Regions from separate parts of the Nocardia sp. NPDC002869 genome, predicted to be linked through region 2. Evidence: riboswitches for the same ligand, from Rfam matches in the RefSeq annotation. Region 2 holds a riboswitch; the other holds the start of a gene.
The links. A riboswitch is a leader RNA that binds a small molecule or an ion and turns the genes downstream of it on or off. The one in region 2 is predicted to bind cobalamin.
Positions count from the first base shown of each region.

Region 1: another riboswitch for cobalamin. It lies ahead of metE (5-methyltetrahydropteroyltriglutamate--homocysteine S-methyltransferase); the one in region 2 lies ahead of ACLML9_RS27790 (CbtB domain-containing protein).

Region 1 is NZ_JBKOOL010000202.1:589-5,301, forward strand. It holds partial or broken gene metE (5-methyltetrahydropteroyltriglutamate--homocysteine S-methyltransferase) at 1-1,766, opposite strand, end outside; cobalamin riboswitch at 1,914-2,119, opposite strand; gene ACLML9_RS25780 (pyruvate carboxylase) at 2,415-4,713, shown strand, end outside.
Region 2 is NZ_JBKOOL010000264.1:149-4,560, reverse strand. It holds gene ACLML9_RS27800 (hypothetical protein) at 1-122, opposite strand, end outside; gene ACLML9_RS27795 (CbtA family protein) at 158-949, opposite strand; gene ACLML9_RS27790 (CbtB domain-containing protein) at 940-1,134, opposite strand; cobalamin riboswitch at 1,170-1,318, opposite strand; gene mhuD (mycobilin-forming heme oxygenase MhuD) at 1,389-1,703, opposite strand; gene ACLML9_RS27780 (alpha/beta fold hydrolase) at 1,827-2,597, shown strand; gene ACLML9_RS27775 (A/G-specific adenine glycosylase) at 2,622-3,503, opposite strand; gene ACLML9_RS27770 (carbonic anhydrase) at 3,666-4,289, shown strand; partial or broken gene ACLML9_RS27765 (hypothetical protein) at 4,367-4,412, shown strand, end outside.

The sequences.
Region 1 (4,713 bases), on a different contig from region 2:
GTCTCGTCCCGGATCGCCAGGGCCACCTGCCGGGCCGAATCCGCCGGTGGCTGGTCGTCGCGGACGAAGGACCAGGCCAAAATGGTGACCGGGCCGGTGAGCATGCCCTTGACCGGTTTGTCGGTGAGCGACTGCGCATAGGTGATCCAGTCCACCGTCATCGCGGCCGGACGGGAGACATCACCGAACAGGATGGGCGGGCGCACGCAGCGGGTGCCGTAGGACTGCACCCAGCCCAGATCGGTCGCCGCGAATCCGTCGAGCTGTTCGGCGAAGTACTGCACCATATCGTTGCGTTCCGGTTCGCCGTGCACGAGGACGTCGAGCCCGAGTTTCTCCTGCAGCGCGATGACCTCGCCGATCTCCGTCCGCATCCGCCGCACGTACTCGGCCCGGTCGATCTCCCCGGACCGCAGTGCCGCCCGGGCCAGCCGGATGGCCGAGGTCTGCGGATAGGAGCCGATCGTGGTGGTCGGCAGCGGCGGCAGAGGCAGGTGCTCCCGCTGGCGGGTCCGGCGCTGTTCGGCGGGCGCCCGCCGCGCGGCGTCCGGGCCCAGCGCGGCGAGTCGTGCCCGTACCTGCGCGTTGCTGATCCGCGGATCGGTGCGGCGGCTCGCCGCGGCGGCCCGGGCGGTTTCCAGTTCCGCGGCGACCGCCTCGGTGCCGGAGTTCAGGCCGGTCGCCAGTACGTGTACCTCGGCGGTCTTCTCGGCGCCGAAGGCGAGCCAGGAGCGCAGCGTGTCGTCGAGTCGCGTCTCCACCGCCAGCGAGTACGGGACGTGCAGCAGCGAACACGAGGTGGAGACGGCCAGTGCCCGCACGCTGCCCAGCAGGGTGGCCAGCGTCGACAGGGCACCGTCGAGGTCGGTGCGCCAGACATTACGGCCGTCGACCACGCCCGCGACCAGCAGTTTGTGCGACAGCGGGGGGACGGCCGCCACCGCGGCGACGTCGGTGCCCGCGACCAGATCGACGGCGATACCTTCGACATCGGTGGCGGCCAGGGCTTCCAGCGCGGCGCCCGGATGCCCGAAATAGGTGGCCACCAGCACCGCCGGCCGCTGTGCCGCCGCGGTGAGTTCGGTGTAGACCCGGCGGACCGTCGCCAGTTCCGCCGGGGTGAGATCGGTGACCAGCGCGGGCTCGTCCAGTTGTACCCAGCCCGCGCCCGCGTCGGCGAGTAGCCGCAGCAACTCCTGGTACAGCGGGATCAGTTCGGCGATCCGGTCCAGGGCCGCGCCGCCGGTGGTCTTGGCCAGTTTCAGGAAAGTGACCGGTCCGATGACCACCGGCCGGGCCGGCACGCCGAGTTCGACCGCTTCGGCCACCTGCGCCAGCAGGTCTTCCGGATGCAGGCCGAAGGTGGTGTCCGGGCCGAGTTCGGGCACCAGGTAGTGGTAGTTGGTGTCGAACCACTTGGTCATCTCCAGTGGCTCCACCGACTCGGTTCCGCGTGCGGCGGCGAAATAGCGGTCCAGCCGATCCGCTATCCCGGCGACCCGGTCGGGCAGGGCGCCGAGGAGGACGGCGGTGTCGAGCATCTGGTCGTAGTGGGAGAAGGTGCCGACGGGAATCGAATCCAGTCCGGCGGCGGCCAGTTCTGCGTACTGGTTCCGGCGCAGCGCGCGGCCGGTCTCGTGCAGTTGCGCCGCGTCTATCCGACCCGCCCAGTAGGACTCGGTCGCGCGTTTCAACTCCCGGTGCGGCCCCACCCGGGGGAGTCCGAGAACCGTTGCGGTGAACGGGCGGTGCGAAATAACAGTCACGGTGTTCTCCAGTGCTGAAGTTCGACGGCCGTCGCCGTTCCCGGGCGCACGGCACCGATGAGACCCCGAATGACCCGGCTGTGCGGTCGGGTCGGATGTCAGCACTGGTGGCGGCGCCCGCTCCACGAGGCGACGGCCACCGGATACGGCGTATCCGGTACAACCGGCAGGTCTTCGGACTCGCGGGCACCGGCCTGTCGGCCGACCTACTGGCCGTCGCTTCCCAGGCGTGCTGCCCAGTGCTGATGACGGCGGTCGTTCCTGCTCACCGCTGCGGGACAGTTCCGGATTTCCACCGGATTCCCTCTCACCCGCGTGGTGCGGGCTTCGGCGCCGGGGGCGGACGTTCGGGGCTCCTCGTCGTCCGGCCGGCGGACCAGCTGCGGGTCCACCATAACGCGGACGCGCCGAGCGCGCCCGCAGCGGCGCGAACAGCGGCCGACTTCGCATATCTTCGCAAGAGCGCCGGGCCGCTCGGATAGCCGGGAAATGGCCGCGGCGGGTAATACGCACAGGCCGGGATCGTGTGCGGTGAGATATGACGGTGCGGTGAACAGGACTTCGCAGCCTTGCCATACGTCCTTGTGAAGATTCTGCGAAGTGGACTTCGCTGTCGCCCCTGGGTGTGGCGCCGGGTACGTTGGGTCAATGTTCTCGAAAGTCTTGGTTGCCAACCGCGGCGAAATCGCCATCCGGGCCTTCCGCGCGGCGTACGAGCTCGGTGTCGGAACGGTTGCCGTCTTCCCGCACGAGGATCGCAATTCGGTCCACCGCCTGAAGGCGGACGAGGCATACGAGATCGGCGAGGAAGGCCATCCGGTCCGCGCCTACCTCTCGGTCGACGCCATCATCGAAGCGGCGAAGACCGCGGGCGCCGACGCGATCTACCCGGGCTACGGGTTCCTGTCGGAGAATCCCGATCTGGCCGCCGCGTGCGCGCGGACGGGCATCACCTTCATCGGGCCGTCGGCCGAGGTTCTCGAACTGGCGGGCCACAAGGCCCGCGCGATCGCCGCGGCGCGGGAGGCCGGGCTGCCGGTCCTGGATTCGAGCGCACCCTCGGCCGATGCGGCGGAGTTGCTGGCGGCCGCGGAATCCATGGAGTTCCCGGTATTCGTGAAGGCTGTCGCCGGTGGTGGCGGGCGCGGTATGCGCCGGGTGGCCGAGCGGTCCGGACTGCGGGAAGCGATCGAGGCGGCCTCGCGCGAGGCGGAGTCGGCGTTCGGTGATCCGACGGTATTCCTGGAACAGGCCGTGGTGAACCCGCGGCATATCGAAGTACAGATCCTGGCCGATACCCAGGGCAATGTGATGCACCTGTTCGAGCGGGACTGTTCGCTGCAGCGGCGGCACCAGAAGGTGATCGAGCTGGCCCCCGCCCCGAATCTGGATCCGGCGTTGCGGGACCGGATCTGCGCGGACGCGGTGGCCTTCGCCCGGCAGATCGGGTACAGCTGTGCGGGCACGGTGGAGTTCCTGCTCGACGAGCGCGGCAATCATGTGTTCATCGAGATGAATCCGCGGATCCAGGTGGAACACACGGTGACCGAGGAGATCACCGATGTGGATCTGGTGCAGTCGCAGTTGCGGATCGCGGCCGGGGAGAGCCTGACCGACCTGGGACTGAGCCAGGACAAGGTGACCATCCGCGGTGCCGCGCTGCAGTGCCGGATCACCACCGAGGACCCGGCCAACGGATTCCGCCCCGATACCGGTCGCATCACCGCCTACCGCACCCCCGGCGGCGCCGGTATCCGGCTGGACGGCGGCGCGAACCTGGGCGCGGAGATCGGCGCCTACTTCGATTCCATGCTGGTCAAGCTCACCTGCCGCGGCCGGGACTTCCCGGCGGCGGTCGCGCGGGCGCGGCGGGCGCTGATGGAATTCCGGATCCGCGGTGTCACCACCAATATCCAGTTCCTGCTGGCTGTTCTCGAGGACCCCGATTTCAAAGCCGGGCGGGTCACCACCTCGTTCATCGACGAGCGCCCGGAACTGCTGGCCACCCGCGAACCCGCCGACCGCGGCACCAAGATCCTGAACTACCTGGCCGATATCACGGTGAACAAACCGCACGGCGCCCGGCCGACCGCGGTGTACCCGCACGACAAACTGCCCGCGATCGACCTGTCGGTGCCGCCGCCGGACGGTTCGCGCCAGAAACTGCTGACGCTGGGCCCGGAGGGATTCGCGCGGGCGCTGCGCGAACAGAAAGCGGTCGGGGTCACCGACACCACCTTCCGCGACGCGCATCAGTCGCTGCTGGCGACCCGGGTACGCACCAACGGCCTGCTCGATGTGGCCGGGCATGTGGCGCGACTGACCCCGGAACTGCTGTCCATCGAGGCGTGGGGCGGGGCGACCTACGATGTGGCGCTGCGGTTCCTCTACGAGGACCCGTGGGAGCGGCTGGCCGCCTTGCGCGAGGCGATTCCGAACATCTGCCTGCAGATGCTGCTGCGCGGTCGCAACACCGTCGGCTACACCCCGTATCCGGAGCGGGTGACCCGGGCGTTCGTGGCCGAGGCCACCGAGACCGGTATCGATATCTTCCGGATCTTCGACGCCCTGAACAATGTGGACCAGATGCGCCCGGCCATCGACGCCGTCCGGGAAACCGGTACCGCGATCGCCGAGGTCGCGCTGTCCTACACCGGTGATCTCACCGACCCGGACGAGAAGCTCTACACCCTCGACTACTACCTCAAGCTGGCCGAGCAGATCGTGGACGCGGGCGCGCACGTACTGGCGATCAAGGATATGGCCGGACTGTTGCGCGCGCCCGCCGCGGCGAAACTGGTGACCGCGCTGCGCAGCAATTTCGATCTGCCGGTCCATGTGCACACCCACGACACCCCGGGTGGGCAGCTGGCCACCTATCTCGCCGCCTGGCAGGCCGGTGCCGACGCCGTCGACGGCGCGTCGGCCGCCATGGCCGGCACCACCA
Region 2 (4,412 bases):
CGGACCGCGGTTTCCGCGATACCGCAGCCCACGGCCGTCACGAGCGCGACGAAGGCGGTCGTGACGGCCGCGGGCCGCCGCGCGAGTGGGCTGCCCGGGCGGGCGAGCGCGGTGTCGTTCATACACCGAACCTGCCCGGTGCCGGCCGCTCCCCGGATCAACCCGCGGTAGCGGCGGCCTCCGGTACCCGGGTACTGCCGCGGGTGCTCCATTCGGTCAGCGCGGCGAAGGCCAGGCCGATGCCCACCCACAGCGTGGTCGATACCGCCAGCGACGCGGCCCGGAACTCCCACAGCAGGGAGGCGGGGAAGTCGGCTCCCACTTCGTCGATCTCGGGCAATACCGTGTAGCCGAGGGTGACGACGAGTACGAAACCCACCACCGCCGCGAGGAGCCGGAGGGATTCGGGTCGCGTCCGCAGCGCTTTCCAGATGGACACACCGGCCGCGACGGCCAGCAGGCCCACCAGCACCGCGGCCACCCAGAGCAGTGTGCGCTCGTTGATCGTTTCCGGGTCACCGACCGCCGGGGGGTTGGCCGGATATTCGAAGAACGGTACGGCCACCACCGCGACCCAGCCGGCCAGGCCGAGTCCGAGCACCAGCCGATGACCGGGTAGCGCGGTGAACCGCCGGGCGTAATGCGCCGCGGTCGCGACGATCGCCCCGAACGCCATCCCGGCCAGCGCGGCGGCCAGGAACTGCCCGAACTTCTGCCAAGGCCTGCTCACCACGGCCTCGTCCCCGTGCACTGTCTCCCCGTGCGTATGTCCGGTGCCGGAATCATGGGCATGCTCCGGCGCGGGCGCCGCGGCCTCCTCGATGGCGATGGCGGCCTCGACCCGGGATTCGCCGACGAAATTACCGACGACACCCGCGAGGAGACCGGCGATCAGACCGGCGAGCAGACCACGGAGCAGCAGGGCACCGAAAGATCCACTCAATGGCACGGGACACCCAGCAGGTGGCGCCCGTCGTGCATCAACTCGTGCAGGAACATTCCGCCGCGTGAGATGGCGCCCTGGTCGAATCCGACCAGGTACAGCGTCAGCAGTGCCAGCAGAACGACGCCGACGGTGACGAGCACGGTCGCTGCTGTATCGGCAGCCCTGCTCGGGACGTGGGTTATGGCCATGATGGATCCTCCTCATCCGGATGCTCGCGTCCGGTTCGCGAGTTGCGCGTAGGTGCGGGTGTCTGACTCTGCCCACCCTTTCCGGCGTGGACATCACAGTGGCGCGACCGCTCCGGGTTCTCACCGGATTACCGCATCACCTTCGCTTTCACTTGAAACTGTGACACCGGCTGTTGCCGGTCGTCAATATGCCCGCGAACGAGCACTGGCCACGCCGCCGGGGCCGGAGGCGTGGCCAGGGTGTGCGGGATGGGTCAGGAAGCGGGCTTACCCGCTACGTCGAGTACGACCTCGAACTCCAGCAGCGAGGCACCGGTGGCGACCGGCTTGTTCTGCTGTCCGGCATGCGCCTCCTTGGCGGGGCCGTCGCGCCACGCCGCGAAGGACTCCTCGGAATCCCACTGGGTGACCACGAAGTACCGATTCTCGCCGGCCGTGGGCCGCAACAATTGGAAGCCGAGGAACCCGGGGGAGTTCTCGACCGCGTGCGCGCGGTGGGCGAACCGCTTCTCCAGCTCGGGTCCCGCGCCCTCGGGGACCTCGATCGCATTGATCTTCACAACAGCCATACCCCTGAGCTTAGGTATCGCGGGGTCCGGGCGGGACAGTGCCGCACGACACAGCAGGGCCACTGCGCGCGCCGCCGGGAGCGTCGCCGCGCCCTGTGGAGGGATGTGAATAAACTCGGCCCGGTGTTGCACGACGAAGGTGGGACCGGGGTTCCGATACTGCTGCTGCACGGATTGATGGGCAGCGCCCGCACCTGGCAGGACCAGGTCCGGTGGCTGCGCGACCACGGGCGGGTGTTCACCTTCGACGCCGCCGGGCACGGGCGCCCCGCCCCGCCCGAACTCACCACCGACGCCCTCGTCGCCGATCTGGCCGACGCCACCGCGCGAATCGACGAGCCGATGATCGTGATCGGGCATTCGATGGGTGGTCTGCACGGATGGGTGTTCGCGGCCACGCATCCGAACCGGGTGGGTGGGCTGGTGGTGGAGGATATGGCAGCCGATTTCACCGGCCGTACCGCCGCCCACTGGGCCGCGATGGTCGAGGCCTGGCCGCAGCCATTCGCGGACGAGGCCGCCTTGGTGGCGCATTTCGGCCCGGTCGCCGGTCGCTACTTCCGCGATTCGTTTCACCGGGGCCCGGACGGTTACCGATTGCATGGCGAGGTGGCCACCTTCCGGGACATCTCGGAGGAGTGGGGGGTCCGGGCGTTCTGGGGGGAGTGGGGCAGGCTCACCGTGCCCACGCTGCTCATCGAGGGTGAACACACCATCACGCCGCCGGGCCAGATGCGCCGGATGGCCGAACTACATCCCGCCGCCGAGCACGTCCTGGTTCCCGACGCCGGTCACCTGGTGCACGATGATCAGCCCGAGCGCTACCGGGCCGAGGTGGCGCGTTTCCTGGCCCGCGTTCTGCGCGGAGTTTCCGGAACCGCCGCCGAGATCTGAGCAACCCTCGGTCGCGGGCGGGCTTCAGCCCTCTCCCGCCAGGGCGAACCGTCCGTCGTCGGTCTGTTCGATCAACCCGTCCACCAGCAGCGAATCCAGTGCGCGGTCGCGCTGACCGGGGTCACGGGTCCAGGCGAGGTCCAGCCGGACGCGTTCCACCGGTGCGTGCGCGGCCCGCAACACGTCGAGCAGCCGCCCGCGTGCCTGCCGGTCGGTGCCCTCGTACTTCTGCGTCCGGCGTGTCGATTCGGCCACCGGCCGGCCCGCCGTGACCCACGCGCAACGCGGCAGCGGGCAGCGGGTGCAGTCCGGGGTCCGCGCGGTGCACACCGTCGCGCCTAGTTCCATCAGGGCCGCCGAGAACACGGCGGCCCGGTCGATCCGGCCGGGCAACAGCGCCTCGGTCTCCCGTAGATCGCGCGCGGCCGGATTACCGGCCTCCCGTCCGTGTACGGCCCGCGCCACCACCCGGCGGACATTGGTGTCCACCACCGGAACACGCTGCCCGTAGGCGAAACAGGCGACCGCCCGCGCGGTGTAGGCGCCGACCCCGGGCAGTCCGAGCAGCACCTCGACATCGTCGGGCACCTGGTCACCGTGCTCGGCGGCCAGGACCTGCGCGCATTCGTGCAGGCGCAGGGCACGGCGCGGGTAGCCGAGTTTGCCCCATGCCCGCAGCACGTCGCCCGCGCTCGCCGCCGCCATGGCCGAGGGCACCGGCCAGCGCCGCACCCATTCCCGCCAGATCGGTTCCACCCGCGACACCGGTGTCTGCTGCAGCATGATCTCGCTCATCAGGATCTGCCAGGCGCTCACCCCGGGCCGCCGCCACGGCAGGTCCCGGGCCGTGCGGGCGTACCAGTCGATCAGGGCGTCGGAGTCGATCGCGCCGGGTTCGATCGACACGACACCGCACCCGCCCGAGCCCGGTTTTCCGATACCTGCGCTGCTCACCCGACCCGCTCCGTTCACCTCACCGTGCAGTTTCACCGGTTCGGCGTGAAGGGACGCCGCGCTGTAACGGGACGGAAGCAAAGCGAGCACATCAAATCGTGCAGAATGGACACTATGCCTCAGTCCAACCCGGTAAGTGCCTGGAAGTCGCTGCGCGAAGGAAACGAGCGCTTCGTGAACGGCACGCTGCTGCATCCTAGCCAGGGGGCCGCCGATCGAGCCAAGCTCGTCGCCGGCCAGCATCCGACCGCCGTGCTGTTCGGCTGCGGGGATTCCCGAGTCGCCGCGGAACTGATCTTCGATCAGGGGCTCGGCGATATGTTCGTGGTGCGCACCGCGGGCCACGTCATCGACGCGGCGGTGCTGGGATCGATCGAATACGGCGTCGGTGTGCTCGAGGTACCGCTGATCGTGGTGCTCGGGCACGATAGTTGCGGTGCGGTCAAAGCGACCCTCGAGGCGCTGGACGGCGGCGAGGTGCCCGGTGGATTCATCCGCAGCATCGTCGAGAAGGTCACGCCGTCGATGTTGATCGGGCGCCGCGAAGGGCTCGAATCGGTGGACGAGCTCGAAGCTCGCCACGTGGTGGAGACCAGCCGCCTGCTGATGGAGCGATCGATGATCGTGTCCGAGCGGGTGGAGGCCGGTAAATGCGCGATCGCCTGCGTCACCTACAAATTGGTCGACGGCCGGGCGAAGCTACATCGCGTGGTCGGCAATATCGGGGAGACCGTCTGACCCGTGGCCGGCTGTCGGCGTCACCTTCGGGTGTGCCGTTGACGACCGCTGCCGCCCGCTGCGCTTACCGTTGACACGTGTTGGAACCGACAGGACCGTTACCGCCGGAGATCTACTGGCGGC